DNA from 4 places in the Quadrisphaera sp. KR29 genome. Region 4 is predicted to be linked to each of the others. Evidence: riboswitches for the same ligand, from Rfam matches in the RefSeq annotation. Region 4 holds a riboswitch; each other region holds the start of a gene.
What was found. Region 4 has a riboswitch for S-adenosylmethionine ahead of ACUN9U_RS08885 (bifunctional o-acetylhomoserine/o-acetylserine sulfhydrylase). Riboswitches for the same ligand answer to the same signal wherever they lie in the genome.
Positions count from the first base shown of each region.

Region 1: linked by a shared signal. The riboswitch ahead of ACUN9U_RS16165 (ABC transporter ATP-binding protein) and the one ahead of ACUN9U_RS08885 (bifunctional o-acetylhomoserine/o-acetylserine sulfhydrylase) in region 4 are both predicted to bind S-adenosylmethionine.
Region 2: linked by a shared signal. The riboswitch ahead of ACUN9U_RS16050 (hypothetical protein) and the one ahead of ACUN9U_RS08885 (bifunctional o-acetylhomoserine/o-acetylserine sulfhydrylase) in region 4 are both predicted to bind S-adenosylmethionine.
Region 3: linked by a shared signal. The riboswitch ahead of ACUN9U_RS15970 (hypothetical protein) and the one ahead of ACUN9U_RS08885 (bifunctional o-acetylhomoserine/o-acetylserine sulfhydrylase) in region 4 are both predicted to bind S-adenosylmethionine.

Region 1 is NZ_JBQXXG010000022.1:8,959-13,078, reverse strand. Features, by position in the region: gene ACUN9U_RS16175 (M48 family metalloprotease) at 1-381, opposite strand, end outside; gene ACUN9U_RS16170 (BlaI/MecI/CopY family transcriptional regulator) at 393-764, opposite strand; SAM riboswitch class I at 1,134-1,231, shown strand; gene ACUN9U_RS16165 (ABC transporter ATP-binding protein) at 1,237-2,085, shown strand; gene ACUN9U_RS16160 (aliphatic sulfonate ABC transporter substrate-binding protein) at 2,216-3,283, shown strand; gene ACUN9U_RS16155 (ABC transporter permease) at 3,280-4,120, shown strand, end outside.
Region 2 is NZ_JBQXXG010000021.1:45,088-49,207, forward strand. Features, by position in the region: gene ACUN9U_RS16040 (cell wall-binding repeat-containing protein) at 1-374, opposite strand, end outside; partial or broken gene ACUN9U_RS16045 (4-hydroxythreonine-4-phosphate dehydrogenase PdxA) at 478-968, opposite strand; SAM riboswitch class IV at 1,082-1,189, shown strand; gene ACUN9U_RS16050 (hypothetical protein) at 1,236-2,297, shown strand; gene ACUN9U_RS16055 (hypothetical protein) at 2,308-2,775, shown strand; gene ACUN9U_RS16060 (hypothetical protein) at 2,938-3,828, shown strand; gene ACUN9U_RS16065 (hypothetical protein) at 3,825-4,120, shown strand, end outside.
Region 3 is NZ_JBQXXG010000021.1:16,460-20,579, reverse strand. Features, by position in the region: gene ACUN9U_RS15985 (sigma-70 family RNA polymerase sigma factor) at 1-514, opposite strand, end outside; gene ACUN9U_RS15980 (hypothetical protein) at 1,665-2,174, shown strand; gene ACUN9U_RS15975 (CBS domain-containing protein) at 2,171-2,890, shown strand; gene ACUN9U_RS15970 (hypothetical protein) at 2,897-3,166, opposite strand; SAM riboswitch class IV at 3,240-3,347, opposite strand; gene ACUN9U_RS15965 (ATP-binding domain-containing protein) at 3,462-4,120, shown strand, end outside.
Region 4 is NZ_JBQXXG010000007.1:189,749-193,868, reverse strand. Features, by position in the region: gene ACUN9U_RS08895 (DUF1232 domain-containing protein) at 1-188, shown strand, start outside; gene ACUN9U_RS08890 (DUF4192 family protein) at 356-1,630, shown strand; SAM riboswitch class IV at 1,708-1,823, shown strand; gene ACUN9U_RS08885 (bifunctional o-acetylhomoserine/o-acetylserine sulfhydrylase) at 1,881-3,194, shown strand; gene metX (homoserine O-acetyltransferase MetX) at 3,191-4,120, shown strand, end outside.

The DNA of each region.
Region 1 (4,120 bases), on a different contig from region 4:
GCCCCCGACCCGCCCGCCCAGGCGGGCGCACAGGTCGTCAGCCGCCCGCAGGGCCAGCGCGCGGCGCCGGTGCAGCGCAGCGGCGCGCAGCGCACCGGCCAGCAGCACGGCCACGGCCACCAGCGAGGCCTGCTGCGGCACCGGCACGTGGTGGGCGAGGCGGCCCGCGTCGTACGCGGCCCGGGCGGCGACCGCGGGCAGCTGGGCGACCAGCACGACCAGGTGCAGCAGCAGCACCAGCGCGGTGGTCAGGGCGCAGCCGACGGCGCACGCGGCGAGCACCACCGTGGCGGCCCGGGGCGGGCACCGGCGCGCCACCGCCGGGGCTCCCAGCGCGAGCAACAGGCTGGCGACCAGGGGCGCCTGCAGGGCGTAGACCACCGCCTGCGGCCTCAGCCGCGCCGCTCGGCGTCGCGCAGGAGCCGCTCGAGCACGGGCACGTCCTCCGGGGCGAGGTCGCCGACGAAGCGGGCCAGCACCGCCTCGCGGCGCTCGCTGGACTCCAGGGTCCGGCGCATCCGCGCCGCGGCGACCTCGGTGGCGTCGGCCACCCGGTAGCGGTGCGCCCGCCCGTCGCGCTCGCGCAGCACCAGGCCCTTCTCGTGCAGGCGCGCCAGGGTGGTCATCACCGTGGTGTAGGCGAGGTCCCCGGCCAGGCGCTCGCGCACCTCCGCGGGGGTGGCGGGGGCTCCTGCGGCGCCCAGGGCCGCGAGCACCTCCCGCTCGAGGTCACCTCGCCCGCGCCGCGCGCCTGCCGTCACCACACCGCCATCATGCCTGCTCAGCGGCCCAGTCCTCCAGTGGGACGACCTGCGTGGTCGGCCCGTCCAGGCTGGCGGCGTCGAGCAGCGCCTCGAGAGAGGCGATCAGCTGCTCCGTCGCGGTGTCCACGTCGGCGAGGTTGTCGGGCGCGCGGGGACCTGTCCACCGAGCAGCACTCCGACCGGGCGACGCGGTCACCGGCGCGGGCGCGGACCCTCCCCCGAGCGGACGCCGCGGGGGCACGGGCCGTCACGGGCCGCAGCCCCCGGGCGAGCACCCGGCCCGGACCGGGACCGGCCCCGCAGCCGCCGCGGGGCTCCGCGGGGGACCTGGAGGGCCGACCTGCCCCGCGGACCCCGTACCATCGGGCCCGACCATCCCGAGCGGCCGAGAGACCTGGCTCAGCGACGCCGCAGCAACCACCCGAGGTGCTCCCTCGGACCGGTGCTACCGCCAGGACCGATGGAGGCCGTCGTGTCCAGCGCCGTCAGCGCACCCTCGCGCACCCGCACCGGGGCCGCCGCCCAGCCCCCGCACCCCTCGGCAGCCGGTGGGGCCGGCTCGCCGGTCCCCGTCCGGCTGGAGGGGGTCGGCCGCCGCTTCGGGGACCACGTCGTCCTGGAGGGCGTGGACCTCGACGTCGCCGCAGGAGAGGTGGTGGCCCTGCTGGGCCCCTCCGGGTGCGGCAAGTCGACGCTCCTGCGCGCGGTCGCCGGCCTGGACTCCCCCGACGCCGGCCGGGTGCTGCTCGACGGCGGCCCGGTGCGCGACCACGACCCCCGCTGCGCCGTCGCCTTCCAGGAGCCGCGCCTGCTGCCGTGGCGCACCCTCGCCGGCAACACCGCCCTGGGGCTGCCGCGCGGCACCCCGGCGCAGGAGGGCCGCGAGCGCGTGGCGGCCCTGCTCGACGTCGTCGGCCTGTCGCGCTTCGCCGGCCACCGGCCGCGCAGCGTCTCAGGAGGCATGGCGCAGCGCGCCGCCCTGGCGCGGGCGCTGGCCCGCCGCCCGGGCGTGCTGGTCCTGGACGAGCCCTTCGCCGCGCTCGACGCGCTGACGCGCCTGACGATGCAGGACCTCCTGCTGGAGGTGCTGGCGGCCACGCCCACCACCGTCCTGCTCGTCACCCACGACGTCGACGAGGCCCTCCACCTGGCTGACCGCGTCGTCGTCCTGGGCCGCCCGGAGGGCGCTGCCCCCGAGGCCGGGGCGGGGGTGCTGCGCACCACCGCCGTGCAGGTGGCGCACCCCCGCGACCGCGGTGACGCCCACCTGGCCGCGCTGCGCGCCGAGCTGCTCGAGCTGCTCGGGGTCCCCCGGGCCTGAGCCCGGCACGGTCCCCGCCCCCGCCGCGCGCCGCGGCCCTCGCACCACCCCTCGCAGCACCCCTGACCCGTCCCTGCCCCTGACCCACCCCGTGCCCGCCCGCACCTCGACGGACCTCCGGAGGCCCCCCGTGCCCAGCCCCGCCCTGCCCGCCCACCCCTCCCGCCGCTCCCTGCTGGGGCTGCTCGCCCTGGCCCCGCTCGGCGCCGCCGGCCTCGCCGCGTGCGCCCAGGGCGAGGACGCCTCCGGCGCGGCGCCCGCCGCGGCCGCGGGCAGCGCCTCCTCCTCGGGGAGCCAGCAGGCGCGCACCCTCACCCTCGACTTCGCCACCTACAACCCGCTGAGCCTGGTCATCAAGGACCAGGGCTGGCTGGAGTCCGAGCTCGGCGGCCAGGGCGTCACCGTGGAGTGGGTGCAGTCCGCGGGCTCCAACAAGGCCAACGAGTTCCTCCGCAACGGCAACATCCAGGTCGGCTCCACCGCGGGCGCGGCCGCGCTGCTCGCCCGCTCCAACGGCTCGCCCATCAAGACCATCGACGTCTTCAGCCAGCCGAACTGGTCCGGCGTGGTGGTCGGGAAGGACTCCCCCATCACCGGCGTCGCGGACCTGCGCGGCAAGCGGGTTGCCGCCACCACCGGCACCGACCCCTACTTCTTCCTCGTGCAGGCGCTCGGCACGGCGGGGCTGACGACCTCCGACATCACGCTGGAGAACCTCCAGCACGCTGACGGACGCGCCGCGCTGGACGCCGGCAACGTGGACGCCTGGGCGGGCCTGGACCCGATCATGGCCGCCGCGCAGGCGGAGAGCGGCGCGAAGATCGTCTACGACAACATCGCCTTCAACTCCTACGGCGTCCTGAACGCCCGCGAGGACTTCCTGGCCGAGTCCCCCGACCTGGCCCAGGCGGTCGTCAACGCCTACGAGAAGGCCCGGGCGTGGGTGCCGGCCAACCTCGAGGCCGCCACCGCCCTCCTCGCCGAGGTCGCCGGCATCGACCCGCAGGTGGCCGCGACCACCCTGGGGCGCACGAAGCTCGACATCTCCCCCGTCCCCGGCACCACGCAGGCGGCGGTGCTGGAGAAGATCGGCCCGCTCTTCGTGGCCAACGGCGACGTGGCCGACCAGGCCACGGTGGACGCCGCCCTGGAGAGCCTGTTCGACCCGACCTACGCCCAGCAGGCGGACCCCTCGTGAGCGCCGACCCCTCGACGCTGGACGGGCGCAGCGCACAGGCCCGCGGCCTGGGCGGCTCCGGGGACCCCTCAGCGCCGCGCACCCGGCGCAGCGGGCCGGGGACGCGCCGGCGCATCTCGCCGTGGTGGGGCGCGCTGCCGCCGCTGGCGCTGCTCGGGCTCTGGCAGCTGCTGGTGGCGCTGCAGGTCTACCCCCCGGTGAACCTGCCCGCGCCCGCGGCCGTGGTGCGCGCCGCCGGCGACCTGTGGGAGCGGGGGCTGCTCCAGCAGCACATCGCCATCTCCACGCAGCGCGTGCTCCTCGGCTTCGCCGCGGGCGCGGCGGTCGGCCTCGCCGTCGGCTCCCTGGTCGGGCTGTCGCGCTGGGCCGACGCGCTGCTGCACCCGACCATCGGCGGGCTGCGCGCCGTCCCGTCCCTGGCGTGGGTGCCGCTGCTGGGCATCTACGTGGGCCTGGGCGAGCCGCCCAAGGTCATCCTCATCGCCATCGGGGCCTTCTTCCCCGTCTTCACCACCACGGCCTCCGCGCTGCGCCACGTGGACGCGCAGCTGGTCGAGGCGGGCCGGGCCTACGGGCTGCGCGGGCTGTCCCTGCTGGCCCAGGTGCAGCTGCCCGCGGCCGTCCCGGCGGTGCTGGCCGGGTTGCGGCTGGCACTGGCGCAGGCCTGGCTCTTCCTCGTGGCGGCCGAGCTCATCGCCTCCTCGATCGGCCTGGGCTTCCTGCTCACCGAGAGCGGCAACAACGGCCGCACCGACAGGATCTTCCTGGCGATCATCACGCTCGCGGTGCTGGGCAAGCTCAGCGACGCCGTGGTCGGCCTCTTCGAGAGGTGGGCGC
Region 2 (4,120 bases), on a different contig from region 4:
CTGATCGACCGCTCCCCGCCCAACACGTAGATGCTGAGTGGGTCGAGCCGCTTCAGCTCTCCCACAACGTTGGAGGGCAGTGCGCCATCGGCAGGCACGAGCAGCAGAGGCGCCTTCCTCTCCGCGGCGATCGCGCTGGCGGCAAGTGCATCGGGCCAGTTCGCCGCCGAGGCCACGAAGACCGTGTACGCCTTGTTGTCACCGGAGTAGGTGGCCTGGCTGACCGCGACAGCGGTGGCGATGCGGTCGTCGCCGAAAACGCGGGTGCTGTCCGCTGCCTGTGCCGCTGACGCTGTCGCCGCTGTCAAGGCAGCTGCAGCGGCCACTGCAGCAATCCACTTCGCTCCGCTGCGCATGATGTCGTCCCCCGTCATCGACCGGCTGATCCGGCGCACGACCCTTCCATGACGCACTTCGGCCACAGGGGCGCCACGCCGTGGTTGCTCGAGCCCACTGTCGACGACGAGTTCGTCTGGGTCAGCTCGACATCTGGTCGGCGGCCTCCTGCGCCGCGCGCCACACCAGGTCCCACCCGGCGCAAGCTCCGCGGCCCGTTCGCAGGCCAGCACCAGGCTCGCCTCTCGCGCGACACCGGTGCCGGCGATGTCGAACGCCGTCCCGTGGTCGACCGACACCCGCACCACCGGCAGCCCCACGGTGATGTTCACGCCCTGGTCGCCGTACACCGCCTTGAAGGGCGCGTGGCCCTGGTCGTGGTAGCAGACGACGACCATCTGGTAGCGCCCCTTCACGGCCGCTGGCAGCAGCGCGTCAGCGGGGAGCGGGCCCACCGCGTTGATGCCGCGGGCGCGGGCGGCGGCGACGGCGGGCGCTAGCACGTCGGCGTCCTCGTCGCCGAACAGGCGCGACTCCCCCGCGTGCGGGTTCAGGCCCGCGAGGGCCACCTCGGCGTCCGGGCGCCCCAGGGCGCGCGTGAAGGCCCCCGCCAGGCGCAGCACCGCCTCGGTGCAAGCCGTTTCGCTAACGAAGCGTGACCGACGCGGCCGCCTCAGCGCCGGCATCGCCCGTCAGCACGCACGTCACCCCCTCGGCACGGCGCTCTGCCGTACCGTTCTCGCTGGCTCACGAGCTGCAGTGACAAGTACCTGGCTTGCTGCACGGCCTCCTCCTCCGCGGAGGTGCCCCAGGGGTAGAGCTGGCCGAGCGTCCGTCTCGGTCACAGCGGAATCTCCACGGTGCGGCCGAGGGGTTCCTCAGAGGACCCGGAGGCTTTCATGTCCCTTGCACCCCTCAACACCCCCGGCCGCGACGACGTCGTCCTGCGCGTCGAGCGCCGCCGCCCCGCCCGCGAGCGCCTGTTCCAGCGGGTGGTGCGCCAGCCGACAGGCGAGCTGACTGTCGACGCCACCCCGTGGCTGCCGGTCTCGGTACCCTTCAACGACGGGGGCCGCGACCTGCCCTGGCAGCCCGTGGACATCCCCGCGCACCGGGACCTCACCGCGCTGCTGAAGGCCAGCCGCGCGCTCACCGCTCTGCTGCCGGACCAGGACGCGCACTACCGCGTCACCGAGGCGGAGTTGTCGCGCCACGAGCTGGCGGGGCTGCTGCGCCCGTCCCTCGGCGGCGGCCCCGAGTATCCGGCCACCGGGGACGAGGGCGGACCCGACGAGGAGCAGGACGTCGACGTCCAGGGCGCCGTCCCGTTCCACCGGAGCGCGTCGGTGAACGGCGCCGCCGTCGTCGTCCTGAGGCTCCCCTCCGCCACGAGCAGTGCCCCGCGCGCCGCGGACCTGCTCTGCCTCCTCGCCGACGGCGAGGACGGCGGCCTGCGCGGCAGCGACGTCATCGCCTCTTCCTTGTGGTGGAGCGACGACGAGATCACCAGCTGGGACGGCGGCAGCGTCGTCGAGCGGGCCGGGCGCGCAGCGGTGCTCGTCCGCGGCACCGGGGACGAGATCGGCACGCCGGTGGTCCGCCGCTGGCCGAGCACTCGGCGGGCCCAGGCCCAGCTGCTCGCCCGGTGGGTCGAGGAGCAGAACGCCGAGGTGACCGCCGCCCTGTGCTGGGAGCCGCTGGACCCGACCCGCCGGCGGCTCACCGCCCGCGAGCGCTTCCGGTGGGAGGAGGCGCTCGCCGGGGTGAGCGCGACGGTCGAGGTCATGGACCCGTCACTGCGGCGGGCGGTCCAGGCGCTGCTGCGCGCCGATGAGGCCTCGCTGTACGCCGGCACCCGCCGCGCGCTGCTGCACCCTCGCAGCCCGGAGGGCGAGGAGCTGTACGAGCGCCTCGACGCCGTCGCCTGCGGCGGGGCCCTCGGCGAGCTCCTCGCAGGCTGACGGGACGACGATGAGCGAGCAGCAGCCCGCGCAGGAGCCGGGGTACGACGACAGCGTCCGCGTCAGCGGCGAGGAGCGCGACCGCCTGGAGCAGCCGGCGGAGTCCCGCGGCGCCGCCTTCATCCGGTGGAAGGCGCGCGGCCGGCTCCACGCGATCGACCGCGGGCAGAGCCAGGGCGTCCACGAGGTGCTGTGGATCGCTGTCGGTGGACGCGCGACGTGCTCGTGCGGACTGCTGGTCGACCAGGACGACGACGGCCGCTCCGAGACGTCGCTCCTGCGCGCCCACGGCCACCGGGTCCTCCCACAGCTCGGGGGCCCCGAGTGGGTGCTCGTCACCGGCACGACGACCAACCGTGACCACCCCGGCTGCACCGTCACCTGCCAGCGCTGCGGCTGGCGGCGCCGGCCGAGCACCTGGCTCGACGCCGACCGGCTGCGACGCGAGCACCGCGCCGGCGGCTGCGTCGGCGCCTAGCGCACGCCCGTCGACGGCTGACACCCAGCGCCTCAGCAGCCGGGGCAGCGCCCCGTTGCTCCGTCCGTGTCGCGCTGTCGGGGGTGCCTCCCACCCTTCGAGCACCGGCACGCCCCGCTCACCGCCACCCGCTCTCCTGACCCGTCCCCTGAGAGGCCTCCCATGCCCGCGAAGCGCCGCACCACCCGCCGCACGGCCGCCCGCAACGCCACCCGCCGCGCCCAGGCGACGGGACGCCGCCCCGCCCCGAACGCCGCCCGCACCCGCGAGGTGGCCCGCCAGCGCGCCACCGCCCTGCTGACCGCCGTCCACGACGGCGACCCCGCGCTGATCACCGCCGCGCTGTCCGACGTCCGCTCCCCGCAGGCGTGGGTGACCACCGTCGCGGCGCTGCTGCACCACCACGTCGTCAGGCCCTGCGCGGAGCTGGGCGAGCTCTTCGGCACCTCGGCCGCGGAGGAGCTCGCCGGGGTCCTGGCCGGCGCACCCGAGCTCTGGGACGGCGAGGCGAGAGCGGCGCGCGACCTCGCCGTCGCCGCCGTGGCCACAGCCGACGGGGATTTCGGGCCCGACGCCGTCGCCGACCAGCTGGTCGCCAGCACCCCCGCCGACGACCTCCACCTCCTGGTCGACCTGGCCCTCCTCGCCGGCGCCTGCACCCAGGCGCGCGCCGAGGCTGAGGGGCAGGACTGGCAGGACGACGTCCAGCGCCACGCCCACGGCGAGGCCTGCGGCTGCCACAACGAGATCGACGCCGACGTCGTGGAGGACCACGTCGAGGCCTGTCTCGCCGCCCGGCTCAGCGCCGACCCGGACCTGCTGCGCAGCGCCGCCTCCCGCCTGCGGCGCAAGGGCTCCCTGCCGCGCGCCGTCGCGGAGGAGTTCGCCGACCTCGGCGGCACCGCCCGCCTGGAGGCCCTCGCCGGCACGGACTTCCACGACCTCGACGACGACGACGCGCGCCTCGTCGTCCTGGCCCTCCTCGACGCCGTGATGATCAACCCGGACGGCGCGACGGTGGCCGAGCGCGTCGAGCTGCGCTGGCGCGCGTGACCGCCGACGAGCGGCCGTTCCGGCCCGTGGAGATGCGCGACGCGGTCGTCGTCGGTGACGCCCTCCTCGACGACGACGGCGTGAGCAGCGGCTTGCAGCACCTCGAGCGGACGCCGGGGCCCGTGACGCTCGCGGACCGGCAGGGCGTCTTCGTGCACAGCTTCAAGTGCCTGGAGTGCGACCTGGAGTTCGCGACGTTCAGTTGGCGCGCGTTCCGCCACCGCGCGGACACCCTCGCCTGCCCCGAGTGCCGCACCGTCACGCCGAAGATGCACTGGGCCAGCCAGCTCTC
Region 3 (4,120 bases), on a different contig from region 4:
GTAGCCCTCGACGGTGAGCCAACGTCGTTACATCGACCATCGTCAGCGCGCCGGCCCTCAGATAGTCGTCCTGCAGGTCGGACGCGACCTGCTCGACGACGGGATCGTCGGTAGCGCTCGCTAGGTGCGATCTTGAGTCGGTGACTGCAAAGGGATCGGCGTCGTTCCAGTCCTCGTCCTCGTCCTCCTGCGTCTCGCCTGGTAGATCGGGATGAGGTTCGAAGGGTGGTGATTGACGCGGAGCGACGGCGAGGGGAGGGTGATCTCCTGGATCGGCTGCTGGTTGGTGCTTCGTGGCAGCTCGCGCTGCACGCGCCATCTGGGTGGGTGGCGACCTCCGCTCGCTCCTCGTCGCGGCAGGCATGGCGGCCAGGATCGCCTCGAGCTGGTCCGTGTCGACGTTGTGACGCCGCAAGAGGGCGTGCACTTGACCAGGGGTCGGCATGCGCCCCTGTACATCGGCCAGCCGCTCCATGTCCGCGCGCAGGGCAGCTAGTGCTTGTTCGTACGACACGTCAGCTGCCTAGAAGCTGCACGCGATCCGCGGGACTGGCGAGTGCGGCGTCACCAGGGATCAGATCAGCGCACTTGCGCTGTCGGTGCCGCAGCCGTCCAGTGAGCGCCGTGCGCCTCGACAGCCGGCGCTCGAAGATGCGCATCTGCGGCGGCTTGTGCGCGGACGGCGATGACCTTCTCGTGGCGGGGAGTGCCTGTGAGGCCACCAAGACGGTGACGCAGTGCTCGATGGACACAGCCCCCCAGCGGTCGCAACGTCGCGGCGGCTGCATCGCCGCGCCGAAGGGGATGGTTGCACAAAAATTGCGCGTGGTCTCCCAGCGGTCCGAGCTTCCCCGCGTCGGCATCAGTCAGCCCGCGGGCACTGCCCCCATTGTGTGGGCTGTCACCGTCCCCGTTCCCTGACGCCTTCGGCATCCACCACCGCAAGGCCGCTCTTCCCCTCGGTCACGAGCGCCTCCGGACCAGGCCGTCCCGGCGACCACGTGACGTCGCCGTGAGCAATGATCCATGCTGGCGACGCTCGAGTGCTTCGGGATGCCTTGGCCACTGGGGTGTCCAATGCATTAGCCGTGCCGTGATGTGTGCTCTCCAGCGGCGAGCTCGACGCGGACTTCCCGCCAGCCCTGGAGCTTGTCGCCGGATGAGGCGCTGGAGAGCACGACGGCGGGTCGGTTTTCGTCTGCTCGGATCGGCGCAGCTGCCGCCGACGCCGGTTGTAGGCCCGCCAGCCTGGTCCGCTGCCCTGCCCGGAGGTCGATGAGGCGCGCCAAGAGCGGCTGACGACGCTTCGGGACTCGTGCACCTCGACGGTCAGCTCGGCGCCGGCGTCGGCGACCTCGTGGCTGTTGGGCTCGCAGTTGCAAGGAAGCGCGGCGTTGCGGCCTTCGCGCATCTCCACACCGGAGCGACCGTGGCCTCGATGGTGACGGAGGACGTCATGTCCGCCGCCTCGTGTCGTGATCGCCAGCACCAGCACGCGAAGGCGGCAGCGGCTCGTCCTGTCGTGCTTTCGCCCACAGCCGTGTGGAGTGATCAGAACTATTGACCGCTGAGCCCGCTTCGCCACTCTGACCGGCGCGCTGTCGGCCCACACGTTGTGATGGCCCGCGAGCGAATGACTCCGGGCAGCGGGCACACTGGGGACCGTGACTGACGAGGACGTCATCTACGGCTGGTACGCGTTCCATGAGACGTGGGCTGTCATCGGCGCCGAAGACGCAGAGCTGCTCGCCGGCGCGGTGCAGCGAGCACAGGCTGCGACCACGGTCGGCGAGATGCGCGCGGTCTACACGGACGTCGGCGACGGCCTCTTGCCGGCGACAGCAGACGACTGGCTGTCCGACCTCGAGGACGATGACGGCGACGTGGACGACGCTGCGGAGTACAGCTGGAGTCAGTTGCCAGGCGTTGAGGACGGGGATTGGCCACCCATGCCGTCTCGCCTCACCCTCGCACTGCCACAGGACGTGCTCAACGACCTGCGCCAGCTCCCTGGGGTGAAGCATGAGGACACGGTTCTCAACGGTGACTACCTTGTCATCCCACGGGCTGCCGAGGCGGACTTGGTCAAGGTTCTCACCACGCACAGATACCGCGCGAAGCGAGACGACGCCACCGTGTACGCCCTCGCCGGTGGGGATGCGCTGTACGGATGACGATGGCCTTTCGTTTCCTGGCTGCCTTCAACGAGGTCGAGAACCACCTGCGTGAAAAGCTGACGGCCAGGCACGGTGAGCGCTTGTCGGAGCTGATCCGATGGGGGCAGGACGAAAAGCTTCTCACTCAACAGCAGAGCAGGGAACTGTCCACCCTGGCCAGTCTCCGCAACGCTCTGGTGCACGGCAGGTACATCAACGGCCGTCCACTCGCTGAGCCGGTCCCCGAGGTCGTCAGAGCCATCGAGAGGCTTCGGGAGCGGCTGCTCCGCCCGGCCAAGGCTCGCGACGTGCTGGACCTGGCGCGGCCAGCGACGTTCGCGCCAGACGACCTGTTGTCCGAAGTCCTCCTGGTCGCCGCCTCGCACCAGTACTCGCAGTTCCCCGTGTACGACGCCAAGGACGGTTACTCAGGGCTGCTGACCACGGACGGAATTGCTATGTGGTTGGGCGCCAACCTGACCCCACCTGGCATCGGTCTCGTCGAAGACGTCCCCATCAGGGACCTTCTTCCGCACGTCGAGCAGGTCGATGCGGCGGTGTTCGTGCCGGTGACCATCACCGCTGCTGATGCCGCGACTCGGCTGCAGCACGGCGGTCAGCGAGGCCGCCCCGCTGTCGCGCTGTTGGTGACGGAGTCTGGACAGCGGAGGGAGCCGCTGGTCGGCCTCATCACGACGGCAGATCTGCCCCAGTTGCTGGACGCTGCTGGATGACGTTCGTCAATGGTCGACAGGGGCGACGCAGAGCAGCAGATCGCCGGACCGCATGAGGTTGAGGTCCGGGTGCAGACGTACCGGCGCTCCGTCTGACAGCAAGCCCCCCAGCGCGGCGTGGTGCCAAACCGTCATCCGCCTGCCGGACGTCCACAGGTCGAGCGCGATGGTGTGCACATCGGTGTCGAGGTGAGCCAGGGCGTCGACCCAGCGGTCCGTGCCCTGCCGGCCCAGCCTCGCCTGGATGGGGTGTGTGCGATGTCCCGGCAGGAACAAGCGGCATCCGGTCGGTAGATCGCCATCGCCGCGACAAGGAACCATGACATGCGCTCCAGCTCTGCGGCTCGTGCCGCGGTCGTTGCGCCTGCCGGCCGGTCGGCGCCGGTTCATCACTCGAAGCACCCTGACGAGGGGTTGCTGCGCAGCAAGTCGAGGCTTGTCGCTGCGGCTCGTGAACCGAGAGCACGATATCTATGCAGGGCTGTCATTGACAGCCCTGCCATTGGCGGGTGCCGCGATGTCATGCTTGGGAGGGGTGGCCCTCACGCTGCCCACCTGACACGGTGAACAGGTGCCGCGGTGCCTACCCGAAGACCCCAGCTTCGCCACCAGCACGGAGAAGATCGTCTGGCAGAAGCTCCGCGACACGCTCGGCGAGGAAGACCTCCTGGTGGCCAACCAGAGGGTCACCACCCACGAGAAGGACCACGAGCTCGACGTCGTCGTCGGGCTCGCTGGTCACGGCGTCGTGGTGCTCGAGGTCAAGGGCGGTGAGGTCTGGCACGACGGCTTCGACTGGCACCAGCGGGCGGCCGGCAGCGAGAAGGTCATCCACCCCGCGGCTCAAGCGCGAGACGGCATGTACGCCCTGCGGGCGCTCATCGAAGGCTCTGCGGAGTGGCGGGGCACCTCGAAGCAGCGCTTCAAGTGGGGCCACGCCGTCGTGCTGCCCACCACGTCGCTGGCCGCGGGCTTCTCGGCTCCGGACCTCCCGCGCTGGGCCGTCGCGGACAGGAACCAGCTCGACGGTCTGGTGCCGTTCCTCAAGGACCTCCTCGCGCAGCAGGGCACGGGGAACCGGCAGGCGCAGCGAGCCGACCTAGACCTGCTCGCCGAGGAGCTGGCCGGTCGCAACCTCCCGCAACGCGATGTGGTGGCTCAGGCGCTTGAGCACGAGGCGCAGGTCGACGTCCTCACCAGCACGCAGTTGGCGCTTCTCCGAGCCGCTCG
Region 4 (4,120 bases):
CCGTGGGGCTCGCCGACGACGCCGCCGTCCTGGCCTGGCTGGCCGGCGCGCTGCTGGCTGAGGGGGAGTCCTTCCTGGTGTGGGAGGCCTCCCAGGCCCGCCCAAGGGCCGCAGCCAGCGCGGGACGCGGGGGCCGTGGGGGCCGCCGGAGCCGGCCGGCCGTCGTCCCCGGCGACGTCATCGGCTGACACCGGGGCCGCCGCGACGACGGCGCAGCGCCGACCCGGCGGGGTGCCCCGTCGACAGGTCCGCGTCCTCCGCCCACAGGCAGGAGCACGGCCGGTCGGGGGTCGCGGTCGTCCACAGGAGCCGTCCGCGGCCGGGACCTGCGGCTCCCGCGGGCCAGCGTGTCCCCGTGGAGCAGGCAGGGACCAGCAGAGACCGGCACAGCGCAGGCGGCGACCGCACCAGCGCCAGCGGCGGAGGCGGCGAGACCGTCATCCGCAGCAGCAGCCCGCTGGAGGTGCTCGCCCTGGCCGAGCACACCCTGGGCTTCAGGCCCCGGGAGAGCCTCGTGGTCGTCTCGCTGCGGCCCCCGCGGTGGCGCACCGGGGTCGTCGGCCGGGTCGACGTCGAGGCCGCCGACGACCGCGAGCTGGTCGGCCAGCTGGTCCAGCACCTGGTCGCCGACGGCGCGGCGCGCTGCTTCCTGGCGCTGGTCACCGACGCCGGGGAGCCCCCTGCCGGGCGCCCGCCCCGCCGCGGCCGGGCGGTGGTGCCCGCCCCGCGCCGGGCCCGCGAGGACCGCGGCGCGCCCGCCCCGCTGGCCGGCCTGCTGCGGCTGCCGGGGTCCGCGCGCGCCGAGCTGGTGTGCGCCGCGCTGGCCGCCGCCGGCGTCGAGCCGGAGCCGTGGCTGGTGCACCGGGGACGGCTGTACTCCTACGCCTGCGACCGGTCCTGCTGCCCCGCCTCGGGACGGTCCCTGCAGGGCAGGGAGGCCACGCAGGTGGCGGCGGAGATGGTGCTGGCGGGCAGGGTCCTCCCCGCTGACCGCGAGAGCTGGGAGCTGGGGCTGCGCCGCTCGGTGGCCGCCGTCCCGCCCGCAGCCGGCGCAGGCGCCGGCGGCTCGGGCGGCTCGGGCGGTCAGGGCGGCCCGGGCAGCGCCGCGGACGTGGCCGCCGTCGGCGCCGCCCTGGCCTCCCGCGCCCGCCGCAGGCCACCTGCCGAGCGCGACGTGCTGCGCGACTGGCGCGACCTGCTCACCGCGCAGTCCCGCCGCGACGGCGCGGGCCTGCGGCTGGCCCCCGCGGAGGTCGCGGTGCTGCTGGCCGCGCTGCGCCGGCTGCCGCTGCGCGACCAGCTGCTCGCGGTGGCCGTCCCGCAGGCGCTGCCCGAGCTCGCCGGTGCGCTGGCGCCCGCGGCGGACCCCGGCGCCGCGCTCGCGGTGCTCCAGCAGCTGGCCCGCCGGGCTCCGGCGCGCTGGCGGGCCGCGGCGACCGGCTGCGCCGCCTACGTGGCCTGGTGCACCGGGGCGTCACCGGCGGCGGGCGTGTGGGCGCAGGCGGCGCTCGAGCTGGACCCCGCCCACTCCCTGTCCGCGCTGGTGCTGCAGGCGGTCAGCGTGGGCCTGCCCCCACCGGGCCGGGAGCCGGCGCTGGGGCCGGCAGGAGGGCCGGACGGGCGGTGGTGAGCTGCCGGGGCACCCAGAGGCGTCCACATGCTGAGACGAGGTGGAGGCCCGCTGCGGGCCTGCCTATCCTCCGAGCAGGTCATGAGCGCCAGCGCGAAGCCCCGGCTCGCTGGCCGGCAACCCCCGCCCGCGGTGGGGTGCCCCGGGTGATGACCCGGTCGCTCCCCGTCCGGGGCTGCGGCAAGCGCGGGCCACGGCCCGGCGGACCGCTGGGCCGCCGCGCCCTGGCCCTGAGGTCGGGGAGACTCCTGTGAACGACGGCTGGTCCTTCGAGACGAAGCAGATCCACGCCGGCCAGACGGCCGACAGCGCCACCGGCGCGCGGGCGCTGCCGATCTACTCCACCACGTCGTACGTCTTCGACGACGCCGCGGACGCCGCGGACCTGTTCGCCCTGAAGAAGTTCGGCAACATCTACACCCGGATCATGAACCCGACCACCGACGTGGTCGAGCAGCGCGTCAACGCCCTCGAGGGCGGCGTGGGCGCGCTGGCGGTCTCCTCGGGGCAGGCCGCCGAGACCCTCGCGCTGCTCAACGTCGCCGAGGCCGGCGACCACGTGGTGGCCAGCGCGGCCCTGTACGGCGGCACCTACAACCTCCTGAAGCGGAGCCTGCCCAAGCTGGGCGTCCAGGTGACCTTCGTGGAGGACCCCGACGACCTGGAGGCCTGGCGGGCCGCGGCCACGCCGCGGACGAAGGCGTTCTTCGCGGAGACGGTCTCCAACCCCCGCTCGCACGTGCTCGACATCGCGGGCGTCTCCGGCGTCGCGCACGAGGTGGGCGTGCCGCTCGTCGTCGACAACACCGTGGCCACCCCGTACCTGCTGCGCCCGCTCGAGCACGGCGCCGACGTCGTGGTGCACTCGGCGACGAAGTACCTCGGCGGCCACGGCACGGCCATCGCCGGCGTCATCGTCGACGGCGGGCGCTTCGACTACGGCCAGGGCGAGCGGTTCCCCGGCTTCACCACCCCCGACGACAGCTACAACGGCCTCGTCTACGCCCGCGACCTCGGGGTCGGCAGCCCCCTGGGGGCCAACCTGTCCTACGTCCTCAAGGCGCGTGTGCAGCTGCTGCGCGACCTCGGCGCGTCGCTGGCCCCCTTCAACAGCTTCCTCATCGCCCAGGGCCTGGAGACCCTCAGCCTGCGCATGGAGCGGCACGTGGCCAACGCCACCCGCGTGGCGCACTGGCTCGAGGAGCGCCCGGAGGTGCTCTCGGTCTCCTACGCCGGCCTGCCCTCCAGCCCCTGGTACGAGCGGGCCCAGCGGCTGCTGCCGCGCGGCGTCGGCGCGGTGGTCGCCTTCGAGATCGACGGCGGCGCCGAGGCCGGGCGCCGGTTCGTGGAGGGCCTGTCGCTGCACAGCCACGTCGCCAACATCGGCGACGTGCGCAGCCTGGTCATCCACCCCGCCTCGACCACGCACAGCCAGCTCGACGCCGAGCAGCAGCGCGCCGCCGGGGTGACCCCGGGCCTGGTGCGCCTCGCCGTCGGGCTGGAGGGCGTCGAGGACGTCCTGGCCGACCTCGAGGCCGGCTTCACCGCGGCCAAGGGCGCATGAGCGGCGCCGCCCGCGGGCAGGTCCCCGCCCCACCCGGCCCCGCGCTGCCCCCGGTCTCCGGCGGGTGGCGCGAGGGCGACCCCGTCGGCGACCGCCGGTTCGCCGACCTGGGGCCGCTCGCGCTGGAGGCCGGAGGCTCCCTGCCCGCGGTGCGGCTGGCCTACGAGACCTGGGGGCGCCTGAGCCCCGAGCGCGACAACGCCGTGCTGGTCTGCCACGCCCTGACCGCCGACAGCCACGTCGTGGGGCCGGCCGGTCCCGGCCACCCCACGCCCGGCTGGTGGTCGGAGCTGGTCGGGCCGGGCCTGGCGATCGACACCGACAGGTGGTTCGTGGTGGCCCCCAACGTGCTCGGCGGGTGCCAGGGCAGCACCGGCCCCTCCTCGGCGGCGCCCGACGGCCGCCCGTGGGGCAGCCGCTTCCCCTACCTCACCATCCGCGACCAGGTGGCCGCCGAGAGCGCCCTCGGCGAGGCGCTCGGGGTGCGGCGGTGGGCCGCCGTGGTCGGCGGGTCGATGGGCGGGATGCGCGCCGTGGAGCACGCCGCCTCCCACCCGGACCAGGTGGAGCGGCTGCTGGCGGTGGCCACGACGGCACGGGCGACCGCCGACCAGATCGCCTGGTGCGCCTCGCAGCTGGCGGCCGTGCGCGCCGACCCGGGCTGGGCCGGGGGGGACTACCACGGCGCCGACCCCGGCGAGGGCCCGCACCGGGGCCTGGGGCTGGCCCGCATGGTGGCCCACACCACCTACCGGTCCGCTGCGGAGCTGGACGCCCGCTTCGGGCGCTCGGCGCAGCCGGGGGAGCAGCCCCTGGGCGGCGGAGGCCGCTTCGCGGTGGAGTCCTACCTGCAGCACCACGCCGACAAGCTCGTCCGCCGCTTCGACGCCGGCTCCTACGTGGTGCTGACCGAGGCGATGAACAGC